3 regions of the Dehalobacter sp. CP genome follow, and region 3 is predicted to be linked to each of the others. Evidence: riboswitches for the same ligand, from Rfam matches in the RefSeq annotation. Region 3 holds a riboswitch; each other region holds the start of a gene.

Region 1 (3,284 bases), 700 kb from region 3:
GGCACTTTTCATCTCTTCCGCCGTCGCACTGAGCTTGCCGCTCCGCAGGTTGTCGGCAATGGTGCCGCTGAACAATGTATTTCCTTGCGGAACATAGGTAATCCAATCCCGGGTCACAGCAGTGACTTCATATTTTTGACCGGCCGCATCTGTAAAATAGACTTCGCCATCCGAAGGTCTAACCAAAGCCAGCAAAAGCCTGATCAACGTCGTTTTTCCAACCCCGGAAGACCCTACCAATGCTACCAGTTCACCGGGTGCTATATCCACCGAAATCTTATCCAGGACCGGCTTTTCTTTCTCCTCTAAATAATAGAAGCTGACCTGCCGGAAACGAATACCGACATTTTTCTCTTGCGGGACCTGCCCTTCCCGCCTCTCCATTTGGATCTTTTCCAGTTCCTGCAGTCGCTCCGTTGACGCCAGCATCGCGATGATTTGTGGAAAGGCCCTGGCCAAGCTGACAAAAGGCCCTTGGACCTGCTGAACCAATGTCAGAAAAGCAGTCAATGTTCCATAGGAGATTGCCTTTTGAGACAAACGGACGATCCCCCAGCCAAACGCAACCAGGTAACCTGCCCAATATCCCAGCGAAATTATCGTATTGGCAGATAAGGTCGTCTTGTTTCTCTGAATCACCCACTTCATACGGTTCTGATGCAATCCCTGCAAGGTATCTGTATTCCTGTTTTCCAACCGAAACGCTTTCGTAATGATGAAATTTTGGATGGCTTCCTGAATGAACGAGCGGTAGATACTCTCCGATTCCTGTACTTTATGATTCAAGTTCTTCATCTTTCGGCCCCAGATCCGGCTGAACAACACGGTTGAAGGTCCCAGTATGAACGCAATTACTGCCAATCGCGGCTCATAATAAAGCAAGGTTACAAAAGAACCGACTAACTGCACGCCTAATGCCACGATACCCGGGATCACACTAATAATACAACTGGAGATGTTATTGACATCACTTGTCAACCGTGTCATCAGATCCCCGCTATGATAGTTCGAAAGCGGCAGCCATTCTGTCACCATCATCCTTTTGAAAAAACGCTGCCTCAGGGCGTTGGAAAAGCCTTCGCTGACGCGTACAGAAAGCAGTGACCCGGCAATCGATAACATGATATTAAGAAGTATCGCACCGCCTAAAGCAGCACCGGCCATACCGGCATAAGCCAGTTCTCCTGCAATCGCGTAGTCAATCATATGCTTGGAGAGTATGGCGTTTGCAACACCAAAAAGTGCCCCTGTCGAAGTAATCAGCAGAATGACGATGAGCCTGGGAAGAAAGGGGAGCACATCCGGTTTTATCCAACGAACAAAAACTATTCCTTTTTTAATTTCATCTTGAATAATCATTCTTTTCTCCTGATATTTTTGGAAGCATACTTTATAGTGCCATAGTTCCGTTAAAATTTCTACTCGATAATTCTTTTTATGCAATATTCGCTAAAATATTTTCTTTTTTTTAAAAATGGGACAAAAATCCCAACACCCTAGTCCGTTTATCCTATTGAATTTTGTCATTCGGCTTGATATAGTAACTTTATTACAAAAAATACATAAATTTTAAACAAAAGTAAAGTAAAATATTGCGTTTTGTTCCAACTGGGAATAAAATGGAAAATGGAAGGATTGATCTACAGGAACATTTGCTCAAGGCAAAGCAGTCGAAAGGCTGTGGCGCAAAGCTAAAGGGTCTAAGGGGGATTCCCTATGACAGCCAGTTGCCAAATTAGTTTTTATATAGTCATCTGTTTTTTTCAGCTAGAATGAATATAAAAAACTAAGCTGTCGGCAACTGGGGAACCAGTTGCTTTTTGTATTTTTATCTAGTTTGGAAAGGAAGGGACCAATGATTAAGAAAAGTATCACAAGAATCGCCGCCGGAATCTTCAGCTTCACACTTATTGTGAACACGTGCTTCGCTGTTCATACCGATAAAATGGTTTCTGCTGCGACTACAGTGAAAGATGTAACCTCCCAGGTCGAATTACTGGGAAACCCGTTCAACAAAGCTACTTTTGCCAAGAATGTCTGGGACATGCAAGTCTATAACAACCGTATTTATCTCGCCCATGGTGATTTTAATACGAACGCCGGTCCGATCCCGGTCATCTACTATGAGCCATCCGCCCAAAAATTCATCACGCAATATACCGTTGATGAAGAGGAAATCGCCCAATATAAAGTAATGGACGGCAAACTTTACATCCCTGGCACCGATTCACGGGGAGATTGGAACAATGGCAATTTCTATACCCTTGAAGATAATGACCAATGGCTCAAAAACGCAACCATTCCGAATGCACTTCATGTTTTCGACATGGCACTCTATAACGGTCAGCTTTATGCAGCCTGCGGAACCAGTAAAACAGGTTGGGGCGAAGTTCTTGTCTCCAATGATATGGGGAAAACTTGGACCAGCCGGGTTCCTCTTGGCTTTACATTTTATGGTTCCTGGGCCACTTCCCTCTTTGAGTTGAATCAAACACTGTATGCTTCAGGAAAGATGATGTACATGAAGCCAACTTCGATCACGACATCATACACCAAGTATGTCTCAATGCTTGGAATCACTGACAGCAGCTCCGCCAGACAGATCTATTCAACCAATTTCGCCAATGGCCTCACTTCGTCCTACGTCTACTATATGAAAAAACCTACAACCTTCCAAAATAAACTTGTATATCTAAATAACCGGATCACCACCTCTCACTGGCTTCCCGATTCTATGTATATTGCCAAAAGCATTAATGAATCCACAAAGGTGATATTCCCTGAGACTTCGGCTGTCCCTGCAGATCTGCTCATCAGAGGCAACAGTCTGTATGTGTTAACCAATGTGAAAAATTCTGCCGGCAATTACACGAGTGTCGTCTACCAAACCACCGATCTTCAGACTTGGAACGAAGTATTCCGTTTTAATACAGATACCTTTGCCAGATCCTTTGAAGAAATGAATGGTGACTTTTACTTCGGTCTGGGCTGCGATTCCGCAACTGTGGCCGCTTCTACAGGCAATATTCTTAAGGTAGCTAGTTCTGCCTATCAGGACATCCCCCTAATTCCCGTAATCAACAATCCCTCAATGAGTGAATTAACACCATCAACTGCTGAACTCATACAAACCATTCCTTCATCGACTACAGCTCCTATTATTGTGGACAATACCGACAGCAGCTTTATAAGCAATTCCACTTGGACCATCACTACACAATCCGTCGGCTATTACGGCAGCAATATTCTTAATGACGGTACCGCCGGAGCCGATCAAGGTAAAT
Region 2 (3,284 bases), 970 kb from region 3:
TAGCCACATCACCAAGAAATAAACAAAAGAATAGATGAGCTAATCCAATTCAGACTAAAAGATTTGATCATAGTTCAATTAACAGCCAGGGAAGAAGCCGAGCATCAAAATGTCTGTCTTGTTGTTTTGATCCATGGGAAGCGATGTAGGCAGTTGAATAATTTAATAAAGGGGGTCATTTTTTTGACGACAATGAGCTCAGTCACTGATTTTCTAGACCAGCGTACTTTAGCTGTGGTCGGGGTATCCAGATCCGAAAAGAAGTTCTCGCGTAGGCTGTATAGAACGTTAAAGAAGAAGAGGGTATAATGTTTTTGCCGTAAATCCCAATATGGACAGTATTGACGGCGAGATCTGCTATGAGAACCTTCAGTCTTTGCCGCAGAAAGCCGACGGCGTAGTGATCGTCGTCCCTCCGGACAAAACCAATAAGGTCGTTAGGGACGCGGTAGAAGCTGGAGTCAAACATATCTGGATTCAGCAGGGGGCTGAATCCAAAGAGGCTATAGACTTTTGTACGGAAAATCATATAAACGTCATCCATGACCAATGCGTCCTAATGTTTGCAGAACCATCGTTTCCTCATTCGTTCCACCGGTCCATACTGAAGGTGTTTGGAAAACTTCCAAAATAATAGGTCAGCCGGCTCAAAAAACATTTGAGCCGGCGTTTTTTTCAAAAGATGGATCGGCTTCACTCGACAATGGATACAATAAAGGTTGTAAGATCTTCGACAAGGTTATATTCCTTAGTCTGGACATGGGCTAGCCCTTTGTCGGTGATTAATACCCTGATAATTGGGCGCATCGGCAAACTTTTATTCTGGTCAACTACAATCCCAACCTCACCTGTATTAAGTTTAACTGTACAGCCGGTCGGATAGGCCGCAATATGTTTTAAAAACGTTACAACCAATTGCTGAGAGAATAGCTTGTTTGCACATCCCATTACAATTTCACAGGCTTCATGCGGGACGATCCGGGAGTGGCCCGGGCCATCATTGACCAGATTATCATAGAAGTCGGCCACCCCTACGATTTGAGCCAGGACATGAAGGCGCCTGCCGGATAGCTTACGGGGATAGCCGTTTCCGTTCAACCATTCATGATGCTGCAAAGCAATATGCGCACTCAATAAGTTTAATTCCGGTTTATTCCGGAGTATTTCATATCCGTGAATGGTATGCGTTTGATATAGGTCATTTTCCTTCGGAGTAAAGGCCTCACGTTTGGCGACAAGCTCTTTCGGCAGCTTGACAGTCCCGATATCGTGAAGCAAAGCCCCTACTGCCAGTGCCTCCAGGGTATCTTTATCCAGCCCCAAAGCTTTGCCCAAAATGGTCGCGAGGACGCAGACGCTGACTGAATGCGCATAAACTTGATTGTCATAGCTCCGCATATCTGTCAGGCTCAGAAATATCTTCTCTTGAAATAGGACGTCTCCGATGATGTTGTTTACCGTCTTTTTTACCTGAAAACCATTGAGGTCTTTACCGATTCGTACCGCTTCCGCTGAATGCTCAATGGAGTTCATTGCCTCCCGCCTGTTTTCCTCGGAAATAACATCCTCAATAACGATATCCTTGGTTTCGTCATCGTCCACATAGACAATACTAATGCCCAGTTCTTTTAACCGGTCGATATATGGCTGGGTCAGCGTGACTCCTTTTCCAAGCAATGAACGGCCGTTATGCGAGAAGATGGTTCTTCCCAATACGTCTCCCTTTTGAAGCCGGTTTACACTTACCTGACGCAATTGTAATCTTCCTTTCCAATAAATCAGTGCTGGCTGAAGCAACAAAAAAATCACCAGCAGATTGCATGGCGACATTCAAAACAAACCTGAGCGGATTCGGTGGCCTGGCAGTCATCAGAATTATTCTGGAAGACCCATAGCTTTGCGTCCCTGGCTTTCACCAAGTTTGCCATTGTCGTTGCTCCTGTATCCCTATTCGATTGATATTTCGGTCATAGAACCATTGTAACACATCGCTTTCAAGTTCTACAGGGGTTATTTGGAAAATTATTCTTTATTCTGGTGCCAAATGATAAATGGTTCTTGATTTAGCAGAGGAATCTGCTAAAATTCGTATAACTCATTAATGATGTTTATACGTGTACGGATAACATTATGAAGATAGTTAAAGGAGAAACTAAAAATGGGAGCGGATAAAGTGGTTCATGAATCAGTTGATGGGTATATTTTGCAGTTTCCTGATGAGATACAGGAAATATTAAGAGCAATTAGAAATGTGATAAGAGAAGCAGCACCGGACGCAGTGGAAAAGATCAGCTATCAGATGCCTACGTTTGTATTGAACGGTAATCTCGTTCATTTCGCAGCATTCAAGAACCACATTGGATTTTATCCGACACCAAGCGGGATCGAAGCCTTTAAACAGGAACTGGCCGGTTATAAGGGAGCCAAAGGATCGGTACAATTTCCGTTAAATAAGCCTATTCCGTATGCGTTAATAAGCAAGATCGTGAAGTACAGAGTCGCGGAGAACGCGCATATCCCAAGAAGAATTCCGTGCTGCGATGTTTAGATACGGCCCTTAATCTTCGGGGGATGCTAAAAAATGATTATTACCAGGAGATGCATGCGATGGTCAAATCAATGGTAAGTAAAGAATACAGGCGGAAATGCGCCGACTTTTCATTATGCGGACTAAATTGCTGTCTCTGTCCGCGCTTTCATACGGATGGTTCTTCAAAGTGCCCTGGCTGCGGGGGTCCGGACTTTTTTTTGAAGCATCCTTCCTGTGCCGTTATTACCTGTAATAAAAAGCATCAAAATGTTGAATACTGTTTTGAATGCAGTGTCTATCCATGTGAGAGGTATCAGGCTCCAAGCGAGGCCGATTCTTTTATATCCTATCAAAATGTATTGCAGAATCAAGCCGAGGCTAAAATGGACCTTCAAAATTATCTTGAAGAACTGACGGAAAAACACAAAATTTTAGGCGAACTAATCGCGAATTACAACGACGGCAAATCAAAGGGATTTTATTGTCTGGCGGTGAACCTGCTGCCGCTTTCCGTCCTGAATAATATAATGGATGAGATCTGTCATATGGATCAGATCAACTGCAACGGCAGTGCTGAAGAAGCCGTCCGCTTGCTAAAAGCGGAAGCCGATCGTCTGAATATTCAACTGGTTCTTAGAAAGGCTAAAAAGGATTAGACAGACTATTCAAGCATCATTTCTGGGGATAAATCAAATGTTCTTTGTTTTGGAGGATCAAATATTGTCTGGAATTCGTGAACCAATAGACATTTTTG
Region 3 (3,284 bases):
CAACCGCGAGAGGATATTCAGCTGGCTGAAGCCATGGACGTTATGAACGCGCTTATAGCAGGCGGGATATTCCTCACGGCAAACGGTGCCCTTACAGGGGTAAAGGATATAAAGGTCATCGAAACTACGACCAATGACCTTTATGATCCTCCGCAAGCGTAAGCGGGCAGTACCGGCCTAAACAGATGAAGACCACAAAAACAGACAGCCCTGGCACTTTATCTGCCTGATAGCTGTCTGTTTTTCTTTTTGGGAGGCATTGCATTTTATGCAATTTGAATGATTCTCAGTTATTGAAAATATAAAGTCCTATCTTTTTCCTTGCCCTTTACCGTTATGTCCGTTATTTGGAGGGGTATTCGTGACTGTGTTCTGAATACTTTGAGCATCGACGGTTCCACCACTTTCATCACTTGTGCCATCCACTGTTGTTTCATCCGAAGTAGACTGGCCATCGACTGTGGCAGTCTGATCGCCAGTATCCGTTACATCCTGATTATCTACAGCCGTTGCATCCTGTTCGTCCCCTGCTTCCAGGCTATCTTCCTGGTCGCTCACGGCTTGGCCCTTATTGGCCTTCTTATATTCTTTTATGTTTTGGGTTTGCTCTTTCAAGACTTCCTTCGTTTCTTTGTTCGTCTCTACTTTGATTTTCTGAATATCTTTCCTGAGCTCCTGCATGTCGTTTTTGTACTGTTCAGCCTGTTCGACTTTTTCCAGGGCAGCGGCAACGGCAGCCTCGTCACCTGAAGCACGGGCTTCACCCAACTCTGCTTTGGCCGCTGCAAATTGCTGCACTGCATCCCCATAGGCTTTTTTGGCAGCCACATAAGCTTTGATCGCAATGGTGTTTTGAACTTCGGCTTTAATGATATTCTGCATGATCTCAGCCTGATCTTCTGTCAGATTGCCGCTGATTTTTAAGACGACTTTATCTGCATCGCTTTGAACAAGCTCAATGCTGGCAAGCAGATTGCTGATCACCGTATTCTCTTCTGTGTCAGTTGCTGCCGTGTCCTCTGCGACTGTTTCATCTGTGGAAGTCGTGACGGCCCCATCATCCGCAGCAGAATCTGTAGCCGTCGTATCCGTACCTTCAGCTGCTTCGTTGTCTTCGATCATCTGCTGTACCTGGAAGTTGGCTTTCTTTATCGTATCCGAGTACACTTTCAGAGCCTGTTCCATCAAATCCAACTGGTTTTGTTCGGACATGATTTCCGCTTCGGCGAGCCGTTCATTGGCAAACTCAACGAGCAGTTCCGCTTTTCCTTCATCAGAGAAAGTTACAGCAACCTGAACACTTTCAATCATCTGTTCGATTGAATAGAGCCAGCTGTCCGGCGTTACACCGGCTTCATCTTCAGCTGAGGCCTGGCCGGTCGAATCCATTGTTGTGGAATCGGTTGTTACTGCATCTGTTGTTGTGTCTGTCGTTGGGTCAGTCGTTGTTGAATCTGTAGCGGGATCTGTGGTCGTATCAGGAGTACTCGTTGAAACATCCTCGGTTACTGTGGTTCCATCCGTGGTTGTTTCAGCAAATACACAGGTTGGCGCGACCGCAATGATTAACAGGACACAAAGAATTGAAACGAGAATCTTCTTATGGATCATTCTATCTACCCCTTTCGGTAACCCGGCTGTCATAACCTTTCGGTGTTAGACCCGTGGCTTTGCGTCTCCGTCTTTCGACGGATTTGCCATTATCGTTTTGGCTGAGGCCATTATATTCCAGAATACTTTGAAAATCAAGGTTTTCGGACTTATTCCAGACCATTGGGGTATAAAAAATGAGACTTTTGTCCCATAAAAATTAATTTTAAATTTACTTTATGTTGAAATTATATAAAATATTCGCATGTTAAATAATTAAAAAGTAAGCGTAAACTCTAGTGGCGTAAAAAAGAGCTCACTGTAAACCAGCAGGCCCGAATCATATTAAAATCATTGTAAGCGTCTAATAAGAATGTGTATGAAAACTCTCTTAGATCCGTGAGAAAATCCTCTAAATTAGAGTTTCTCAAGTTTACTCAAAAAACTCTAAGGAGGATTAAAGTGGATTTCAGCGTTATTTGTCTCATTTTTCTGTTACTCTTTCATAACAAGATTATCATGAAACAGCCATTTATCCGACGCTCTCCAGGGTCAGCATCATTGTATTTCTTTTCAATGTGGAACAGGTAATCGCAGTACTCCTGTCCCTTGAAGTAAACGGTCTTCTTTTGCTCCTCCGGGCTTAAGGCCTTAATCGCATCCGTAAATTTTCTCTTCATGTGAGCTAGGCATCCTACCACTGTGATCCCAGGGTCTAAACTATGGTAAACTTGATACCCATGGGGGCGTAACTTCATGTTTCGGTTACGTCCCCTCTCTTTTCTTATAATGTTTGTCAAATCTAGATCAACTTGTGAGGATGATATCAATCATGAACCTGTCCCCTCGGGTGCCTCTCGGGTGCCCCTGTTATGTACTTTATGTTTTATTTATCCCATCGTTTTTTTCAATAAGTACCTAGTAGATTAATTACATTTGTACATTTTATGACTTTTTCTATCATATTATTTGGAGGAATATTGTCACACACAGAGAATTAGAAAGTGATAAGGATTAGAATGGGAAATAATAACTTGTATAGCGATAATTCTATATTATATGAAGGAGATTTGGCAGTGAAATATCTAGAATATCTACATCTAAGGAAAAAAGTACTTTCTACATTTCTTATAATAGGCTTTTTTGTTCTGATGCTAATCATTCTGCCTAGTCCGAACATTGCTAGGGCTGATGAAAATCGGCTAGCGGGTACGGATCGCTACCAAACAGCTGTGGCCATCTCGCAGGAAGGATGGAAAAAATCCGATTATGTGGTTCTAGTCGAAGGAGACGCGTTGGCTGATGCACTCTGTACAGGTCCTTTAGCCAAAAAATACGATGCCCCCATCCTATTCACAGAAAAAAATACTATCAATAGATATACCCAAAACGAAATACAACGATTAGGAGCAACCAAGGCGATCCTCGTAGGCGGATACGAGGCAATCTCCGCCGATGTAGAGCAAACCCTGAAAACAATTGGTATAAAAACCACTGACCGGATCTATGGTTCGGACAGATATGTGACTTCTGTCGAAATTGCGAAGAGACTTGGCACCAAAGAGGTCGCACTAGTTAGCGGAGTAAACTTCGCGGATGCACTGTCTATCTCCGCAGTGGCCGCCGCTAAAGGGTACTCCATCCTGCTTACGCCAGCGGATAACTTGCCTGAGGTGGTAAAAATGCACTTGAGT

The links. A riboswitch is a leader RNA that binds a small molecule or an ion and turns the genes downstream of it on or off. The one in region 3 is predicted to bind cyclic di-GMP.
Region 1: linked by a shared signal. The riboswitch ahead of AAH944_RS09250 (hypothetical protein) and the one ahead of AAH944_RS12785 (DUF5667 domain-containing protein) in region 3 are both predicted to bind cyclic di-GMP.
Region 2: linked by a shared signal. The riboswitch ahead of AAH944_RS03060 (HD-GYP domain-containing protein) and the one ahead of AAH944_RS12785 (DUF5667 domain-containing protein) in region 3 are both predicted to bind cyclic di-GMP.

The regions. Positions count from the first base shown of each region.
Region 1 is NZ_CP157399.1:1,865,843-1,869,126, forward strand. It holds gene AAH944_RS09245 (ABC transporter ATP-binding protein) at 1-1,359, opposite strand, end outside; cyclic di-GMP riboswitch class I at 1,651-1,735, shown strand; gene AAH944_RS09250 (hypothetical protein) at 1,856-3,284, shown strand, end outside.
Region 2 is NZ_CP157399.1:595,347-598,630, forward strand. It holds partial or broken gene AAH944_RS03055 (CoA-binding protein) at 308-634, shown strand; gene AAH944_RS03060 (HD-GYP domain-containing protein) at 694-1,755, opposite strand; cyclic di-GMP riboswitch class I at 1,851-1,936, opposite strand; gene AAH944_RS03065 (iron chaperone) at 2,159-2,548, shown strand; gene AAH944_RS03070 (DUF3795 domain-containing protein) at 2,608-3,186, shown strand; gene AAH944_RS03075 (pentapeptide repeat-containing protein) at 3,251-3,284, shown strand, end outside.
Region 3 is NZ_CP157399.1:2,565,493-2,568,776, forward strand. It holds gene AAH944_RS12780 (DUF2922 domain-containing protein) at 1-162, shown strand, start outside; gene AAH944_RS12785 (DUF5667 domain-containing protein) at 310-1,611, opposite strand; cyclic di-GMP riboswitch class I at 1,625-1,709, opposite strand; gene AAH944_RS12790 (IS66 family transposase) at 2,094-2,348, opposite strand; gene AAH944_RS12795 (cell wall-binding repeat-containing protein) at 2,667-3,284, shown strand, end outside.